One region of the Kitasatospora sp. NPDC002551 genome, then DNA from elsewhere that is predicted to be linked to it. Evidence: riboswitches for the same ligand, from Rfam matches in the RefSeq annotation. Region 1 holds a riboswitch; the other holds the start of a gene.

Region 1 (4,076 bases):
CAGCCCCGGAAGGAGGAGGCCGCCCGGGTGCTGCTGGTCGAACTCGCGGAGGAGCTGGGCGACGCGGAGCTGGCCGAGCGCAACCGGGCCCGCCTGCGGGAGCTGAGGGGGCGGTAGGGGCGTCGTCGCGGGTCGGCTGTCGCGGGCCTGCCGCCGTGGGCCTGCCGTCGTGGGTCAGCCGGGTCGGCTCGGCCGGGGGGTGAAGGCGACGGTGGTGCGGTGGGGCCCGGTGTGCAGGGTCAGCCGGTCGGGGAGGCCGGCCGGGCCGGCGGTGGGCGGGGCGGGCGCGGTGAGCCGGTGGGCGACGGCGGAGCCGAGCAGGAGCGGGTCGAGGCGGGGGTCGGGGGCGCCCCAGGGGCGTTCCGCGTGGGCCTCCAGGAGCAGCCCGGTGGGCAGGCGCACCAGGTGGCGGGCCGGGCCGAGGGCGGCGACCGCGACGGCGAGGCCGGGGAGCTCGGCGGCGGTGGCGGCCAGCCAGGCCTCGGCGGGGTGCTCGGCGTCGGCCTCGGTGCGGGCCAGCACCTCGGCGGTGTGCCGCAGGGCGAGGCGGGGTTCCTCGTCGGCGACCGCGTGGAAGCCGCGCGGGGAGTGGTGGCCGGGGCCCACGGGGTAGCGGCGCAGGTGGATCGTGTCGCCCTCGCCGGTGGCCACCACGTCGTAGGCGGTGGGCCGTTCGGCGGCGAGCGGGACCGGCCGGGGGTAGGGCAGCGGCTGCGGGTCACCGGGCGGCTGCTCGATGCCGGGCAGGTGGGCGAGGAGCAGGTCGCGCAGCAGCCGGGCGGACTCGCCGCGCCGGCCCAGCGAGCGGTCGGTGACCGGGCGCAGGGCGGCCGGGTCCTGGTCGGCCATCGCCCGTTCGAGCTGGGCGAGCAGGTCGCCGTCGGGGTCGAGGGCCGGGGCGGTCTGGCCGAAGGCGTAGCCGGGGGAGCGGGGGTCGAGTTCGGCGGCGCCGGTGGCGACCAGCAGGGTGCGGCGTTCCAGGGCGGCGCCGTAGAAGGAGACCGAGCCGTGGTCGCCGATCACGCAGTCGGCGGCGATCAGGGTGGCCTGCCAGCCCTGGTCCGGCGGGACGAGCCGCAGGCCGCGGCGTTCGGCGGCGGCGAGCAGGGCGCGCGGGTCGTGCCGGGCCCAGACGTTGGGGTGCAGGACGACGGCGACGGCGTACTCGTCGGCGGGCAGCTGTTCGACCAGTCGCAGCGGCAGGCCCGGATGGCGGCCCAGCAGCGAGTGCTCGCTCCAGGTGGAGTTGACCACGACGAGCCGGCGGCCGTCGACCGCGCCGAGGGCGGCCCGGTAGCCGTCGCGGGCGGCGAGTGAGGCGAGCATCCGGTCGAAGCACGGGTCGCCGACCTCGCGGGCGCGGGGCAGGGCCTCGGGGCAGGCGGCCCGCAGGCGCTCGAACTGTTCCCGGTGGGAGAGGCCGATGACGGCGGGGAAGACCCGGCCGCGGTGGGTGAGCTCGCGCCGGGAGAGCCCGGCGGAGGTCACCGTGTCGCCGGTGGACTCGGGGACCAGGCGGTTGTAGCCGGCGCCGTGCGGCAGGACGACGAGGGGTGCGCGCAGCCGGTGCATCGAGGCGTGGACGGCGCAGGCGACGGCGAGGTCGAAGGGCCGGCGGACGGCGTCCCGCCAGGGCAGGACGGTCAGGCCGGGCTGGGCGCGGAGGTAGTCGTCGAGGCCGGCGGCGAACGCGGAGCCGGGGTTGACGGTGACGGAGAAGCCGATGCCGTCCAGTTCGCGCAGCAGGGTGAGGACGTCCAGGACGCGGGTCGCCGAGGTGAGGGTGCGGGCCACCGCCAGGACACGGGCCCGGGCGGGCCGGGTGTTCCAGCGGTCGTCGTCGGGCCGGGCCCGGAGCCGGCGGCGGTTCAGCACGTCATGATCGTACGCAACGGGGCCCGGCCGGGCGCGGCGTCCGGACGGACGCCGGACGGGGGGTCAGCCCGCCGCCGCGGCGGGGGCGTCACCGGCGCACTGGTCGAGCAGGGGGCGCAGGGTGGCGTCCACGAGCCGGTAGCGCACGACACGCCCCTCCTTCTCCCCGGCGACCACACCGGCCGTCCGCAGCAGCCGCAGGGCCTGGGAGACGGCGGGGTCGCGCATGCCGGTGGCGACCGCGAGGTCGGTCACGGCGAGCGGGCCGGTGCGGTGCAGGGCGAGCAGGAGGGCGAGCCTGCCGGGGTCGGCGAGCAGGGCGAAGCGGTCGGCCCAGGAGCGGACGTGGGCCGTGTCGCCGATCGCGGCGATGGCCTCGCAGACCCGGTGGCCGTCGATGGTGCGGTGGCCCGCGCGGTCGGCCGGTACGAGATGCATACGGCCCATTCTGGCAGGCGGCGGGCTGTGATCCTGGACACCTGCGCAGGTGCGCAGCCTTGCAAGCGTTGTCCCTGGCCCCTACCGTGTTCCCCGCCGTGGTGCTCGGGAAGACCGGTGACGGACCCTCAGGGGTCCCAGTCCGGAGCGGCCCTCGCCACTGTGATCGGGGGAGAGTGTCCGTACCCACGACGCCACTGGGCGCCTCGCGCGGCTGGGAAGGCGGGTACGGGAGCCCCGTCAGCCAGGAGACCGGCCGCGGCATCTCACGAAGTCTTTCCACGAGGTGCTGGAGCGTGATCCGCAGATGACCCTGCCCGAAACCGCCGCGGCCGCGGCGCCGCCCGCCGCCCTGCCCGCCTTCCGCTGGCGCCGCGAGGACACCCTGCGCACAGCCGGACTGATGGGCGTGATCCTCGCCATGCACGTGGTGGCGTTCGGCACGCTGATCTTCCTGGTCGCACCGGAGAAGTACGAGGTGGGCACCCAGGTCTTCGGGGTGGGCCTGGGCATCACCGCCTACACCCTCGGCATGCGGCACGCCTTCGACGCCGACCACATCGCGGTGATCGACAACACCACCCGCAAGCTGATGGCGGACGGCAAGCGCCCGGTCTCGGTGGGCTTCTGGTTCGCGCTCGGGCACTCCTCGATGGTGGTGCTGATGGCCGCCCTGGTGGCGGGTGGCGCGCAGCTGGCCAACACGCTGATGGACGACGACTCGACCACCCACCAGTGGCTGGGCATGGTCGGCACCTCGGCCTCCGGCGTCTTCCTCTACCTGATCGGCGCGCTGAACCTGGCCGCGCTGTTCGGCATCCTCAGGGTGTTCCGCTCGATGCGGGCCGGGCGGTTCGACGAGGCCGAGCTGGAGGAGCACCTGAACGCCCGCGGCCTGCTGGCCCGGGTGCTGAACCGGGCGACCCGCTCGATCACCCGGCCCGGGCAGATGTTCCCGGTCGGCATGGTGCTGGGCCTGGGCTTCGACACCGCGACCGAGGTCACCCTGATGGTGATGGCCGGCTCGGGCGCGGCCTCCGGCCTCCCCTGGTACGCGATCGTCTGCCTGCCGCTGCTCTTCGCGGCCGGGATGAGCCTGTTCGACACGCTGGACGGCACCTTCATGAACTTCGCCTACCAGTGGGCGTTCTCCAACCCGGTGCGGAAGGTGTACTACAACCTGACCATCACCGGCCTGTCCATCGCGGTCGCCTTCATCATCGGCACCATCGAACTGGTCGGCGTCCTCCACGAGAAGCTGGACCTCACCGACCCGGTGACCGGCTGGATCGCGGACATCTCCCTGGACAACGTCGGCTACGCGATCGTCGGCCTGTTCGTGGTGGTCTGGGCCGCCGCCATCGCCTACTGGCGCCTGGCCGGCGTCGAGAAGAAGTGGGCCCCGAAGCCCGCCGGGGGCGCGGAGTACGCGCCCGCGAGCAAGCTGTAGCGGGGCCCGGCTCGGCGCCGGGGCGGGGCCCGGGTGGGGGCGTTCGGCGGGCGGATCGGGGGGCGGGTTCGTAGGCTCGACGCATGGCTGATGGGTACGCGGGCCGGCGGGAGCGGTTGCGGGAGCACTGTGGTGCGTCCGGGGCCGACGCGGCGCTGATCACCCGGGCGGCGAACGTGCGGTACCTCACCGGGTGCCCGCCGTGCGGGGCGAGCCTGCTGCTGACCCGGGACCGGGCGCTGCTCGCGCTGCCGGACGACCTGCCGCCGGACGACACCGGCGAGCACCTGATCGCCCCCGAGGTCACCCAGCT
Region 2 (4,076 bases), on a different contig from region 1:
TCGGCGAGCGCGCGCTCGCCAGGCTCCGCGAGGAGGTCGTCGACCACACCCTCTCGCTGCCGGGGCGTGTCGCGGACGAGGTGAGCACCGGTGATCTGGTCACCCGTACCACCCTGGACGTCTCGACCGTCGCGGCCACGCTGCGCAATGCGGCTCCGGACATGTTCATCTCCGGCATCCAGGTCGTGTTCATCTTCGCCGCGGTCTTCCTCCTCGACCCGCTGCTCGGTCTCTGCTCGGTCGTGGGACTGCCGCTCGTGTGGGGGGTGAGCCGCTGGTACCTCGCGCGCTCCCGCGACGCCTACCTCGCCGAGGGAGCGGCCGCCGGCGATGTCTCCGAGATCCTCAACTCCACCGCCCACGGCGCCCGTACCGTCGAGGCCTACGGGCTGGGCGAACTGCGGAACAGCACTCTCGACGAGGCCATCGACACCACCTACCGCGCCGGCATGCGCACCCTCTCCCTGCGGACGGTGCTGTTCCCGGTCACCGAGTTCGCGCACACGCTGCCCATGGCGCTCATCCTGCTCGTGGGCGGGTTCGGCTACCTCAACGGCACGATCTCCCTGGGAGTCGTGGTGGCGGGCAGCCTGTACATGTGGCAGCTGGTCGACCCGCTCAACCAGATGCTCGTCTGGGTCGAACAACTGCAGCGCAGCGGCGCCTCGTTCGCCCGCATCAAGGGTGTCGGGCTGGTGTCGCACACAGCTGACGCTCCCGTGTCGGCCCCTGTGGACGACCTCATCGAGCTCAAGGGCGTGGGGTATTCCTACGTCCCCGGGCACGAGATCCTCAAGGACGTGGACCTGCTGGTCCGTCCCGGTGAACGGCTGGCGGTGGTCGGCCGGTCGGGAGCCGGCAAGTCCACCCTCGGCAAGCTGCTGTCCGGTGCGGACGTCCCTGACGCCGGCCACGTCCTGGTCGGCGGCGTGCCCGTCGCCGACCAGGCCGCGGCGGGCGAACTGGGCAACCGCATCGTCCTCATCACGCAACAGCACCACGTGTTCATGGGCACCCTCCGCGACAACATGACCATGGCCGCCCCCGAAGCCGACGACGAGGCCGTCCTCGCGGCCCTGCGGTCCGTGGAAGCGGACTGGGTGGCCGAACTGCCGGAGGGCCTGGACACCCCGCTGGGCTCGGGCGGAGTCGAACTGGAGGCCGCCCAGGCGCAGCAGCTCACCCTGGCCAGGGTGCATCTGGCGGACCCGCACACCCTGATCCTGGACGAGGCCACGTCACTGCTCGACCCGACGACGGCCCGGCAGGCGGAGCGGGCAGTGGCCGCCGTCCGGTCGGGCCGCACCGTCATCGCCATCGCCCACCGGCTGCAGACCGCACACGACGCCGATCGCATCGCCGTCATGGAGTCCGGCCGCATCGTCGAACTGGGCACCCACGACGACCTGGTCGGCGCGGGCGGACCGTACTCGGATCTGTGGCGGTCGTGGAACGGCGAAAGGTGAGTCTTCGGCACGGCGTACGTCCCCGGGAGTTCGCGCATCAGTCGCGTGCCCGGGCTATCCGAGCCCGAACTGTCCAAACGGCCGTCCCAGGTGCCGGGCGGCACCGACCCGACCGTGCCTGATACCTTGCAATCGCCGTGGTGTTCGGGAAACCGGTCTGAGTCCGGTGCGGCCCTCGCCACTGTTGCCGCGGAGTACCGCGGCCCTCGCTGACCGGCTTCCCCAGCGGTCAGGGCCACTGGGCGGGCTGGATGAGCCGCCCGGGAAGGTCGGCCTCGGTGTGTCGATGCGGAAGCCAGGAGACCGGCCACGGCGCGACATGTTCCACGAGGGTTTTGGAGAACACGTGCCCAGCGGTCTTCCGCGTCCGTTCCGATCCATGCGTTCCGCACGCCCCGCAGGTCCGGTCCGTGCCGGCCGGGCGGTCGCGGCCGTCCTGTTCGCCGGCGTACTCGGCGCCTGCGCGGGCGCCCCCGCGCCCGTCGCGTCCAGCGCGACGACCGGAAGTGCCGAGCCCGTCCGTGTGGACAACTGCGGGACCACCGTGACCGTCGGCGCGCCGCCCGACCGGCTGGTGACGCTCAACCAGGGTGCCACCGAGGTCGCCCTGGCCCTCGGCCTGCAGTCCCGCATGGCCGGTACCGCCTATCTCGACGATTCCGTCCCGGAGAAGTGGAAGGCAGCCTACGACTCCGTTCCGGTGCTCTCCAAGGAGTACCCGACGAAGGAGAAGCTCCTCGCGGCCCGTCCCGGCTTCCTGTACGCCTCCTACTCCAGCGCGTTCACCGACAAGGTCGCGGGAAGCCGGGAGGAACTGCGCGGCCAGGGGATCCCGTCGTACCTGTCCCCGTTCGGCTGCTCGGACAGGAGCCAGGTGCCGCCGACGACCTGGCAGGCGATGTGGGGCGAACTGAACGACGTCGCCGAGGTCTTCGGTGTCACGGAGCGGGCCACCGCGATCCAGCGGCAGCAGGAGCAGCAGCTGGCCCGGTTCACGGCGACAGCCGCCGGCAAAGGCCTGAAGGTCCTGTGGTTCGACTCGGACACCAAGGCGCCGTACATCGGCGCCGGCCACGGCGGGCCCCAGCTGGTGCTCGACGCCGTCGGCGCCCGCAACGTCTTCGCGGACCTGCCCGGTTCCTGGCAGAACGTGAGCTGGGAGAAGGTCGTCGCCGCGGACCCGGACGCCGTCGTGCTCGCGGACGCCGACTGGGACACGGCCCAGTCCAAGATCGACTACCTGGAGAACGACCCGGTGCTGAGCAGGCTCACCGCCGTGCAGCGCAAGGCTTTCGTGGTGGTGCCGTTCTCGGAGTCGACTCCCGGCGTGCGGCTCGCCGACGGCGCCGCCCGGGTGTCCGAGGGGCTGGGCAAGCTGCGCCCGGGTTCATGACCACCGCAACCCGCCCCGCCGTGCGGCCCGCTGGTCCGGGCCGCGCGGCGGCGGCCCTGGCCGTCGGTGCGGCCCTGCTGCTGACCACGGTGCTCCTCGGTCTGGCCGTGGGCTCGCACCACGAGCCGGTCCGGACGGTGATCGATGTCGTGGCGCGGCGTCTCGGGCTGGGCGACCCGCACGTGACGCTGCTCGACGACCAGATCGTCTGGCAGCTCCGGCTGCCGCGGGTCCTGGGAGCGGCCGCCACCGGCGCCGGCCTCGCGGTCTGCGGTGCGGTGCTGCAGACGCTGACCGGGAACGACCTGGCCGATCCCTTCCTGCTCGGGATCTCGGACGGAGCCGCGGCCGGCGCGGTCACCGTGATCGTGCTCGGCGTCGGCGTGTCCGGCGCCCTGGGCACCGGCGCGGTGGCGACGGCGGCCTTCGCCGGTGCCCTGATCGCCGCCGTCGTCGTCCTGGCCCTGGCCGGCGCGCGCACCCGGTCGCTGCCGACCACCCGGACCGTGCTCGCGGGCATCGCCGTGGGACAGATGTGCGGGGCCTACACCTCGTTCGTCGTGCTGGTCCTCGGGGACCGCGACGCGGCGCGCGGTGTCATGGAGTGGACGCTGGGCTCGGTCGCCGGCGTGCGGTGGCCCACCGCCGTCTTCCTGACGGCGGTCGCGCTGGCCGGTGTCACGGTCCTGGCCTCATCGGCCCGCGACCTGGACGCCTTCGCCTTCGGCGAGACCGCCGCCCGCTCCCTCGGCGTCCACGTCGAGCGCACCCGCTGGGTCCTCGTCGCCACCGCGGCGCTGGTGACCGCGTGCCTGGTCGCCAACACCGGCGTCATCGGGTTCCTCGGCCTGGTCGTACCGCACGTGGTCCGGCTCGTCTGCGGCCCGCGCCACGCCCTCCTGCTGCCCGTGTCGGCGCTGGTGGGCGCGTCCCTCCTGGTGGGCGGCGACATCGTGGCGCGCTCGCTCCTCCCCGACCGGGAGATCCCCGTCGGCGTCATCACGGCCGGGCTCGGAGCGCCCTTCTTCGCCTGGCTGCTGTGGCGCCAGGGGCGGGCCGACGGGAGCGGGCAGTGACGGCGACGCCCGCCGGGCTGCGTGCGGAGGGCCTTCGTGTGCGCATCGGCAGAGCCACGCTGCTGGACGAAGTCTCGCTCGCGTTCGCCCCCGGCCGGGTCACCGGCCTGCTCGGACCCAACGGCGCCGGGAAGACCACCC

What was found. Region 1 has a riboswitch for cobalamin ahead of nicT (Nickel transporter NicT). Riboswitches for the same ligand answer to the same signal wherever they lie in the genome.
Region 2: linked by a shared signal. The riboswitch ahead of ABT093_RS25395 (ABC transporter substrate-binding protein) and the one ahead of nicT (Nickel transporter NicT) in region 1 are both predicted to bind cobalamin.

What each region holds. Positions count from the first base shown of each region.
Region 1 is NZ_JBEOWI010000073.1:25,859-29,934, reverse strand. Features, by position in the region: gene ABT093_RS36310 (hypothetical protein) at 1-117, shown strand, start outside; gene ABT093_RS36305 (hypothetical protein) at 175-1,875, opposite strand; gene ABT093_RS36300 (ArsR/SmtB family transcription factor) at 1,939-2,313, opposite strand; cobalamin riboswitch at 2,396-2,588, shown strand; gene nicT (Nickel transporter NicT) at 2,621-3,763, shown strand; gene ABT093_RS36290 (M24 family metallopeptidase) at 3,847-4,076, shown strand, end outside.
Region 2 is NZ_JBEOWI010000033.1:25,567-29,642, forward strand. Features, by position in the region: gene ABT093_RS25390 (ABC transporter ATP-binding protein) at 1-1,466, shown strand, start outside; cobalamin riboswitch at 1,588-1,792, shown strand; gene ABT093_RS25395 (ABC transporter substrate-binding protein) at 1,846-2,859, shown strand; gene ABT093_RS25400 (FecCD family ABC transporter permease) at 2,856-3,935, shown strand; gene ABT093_RS25405 (ABC transporter ATP-binding protein) at 3,974-4,076, shown strand, end outside.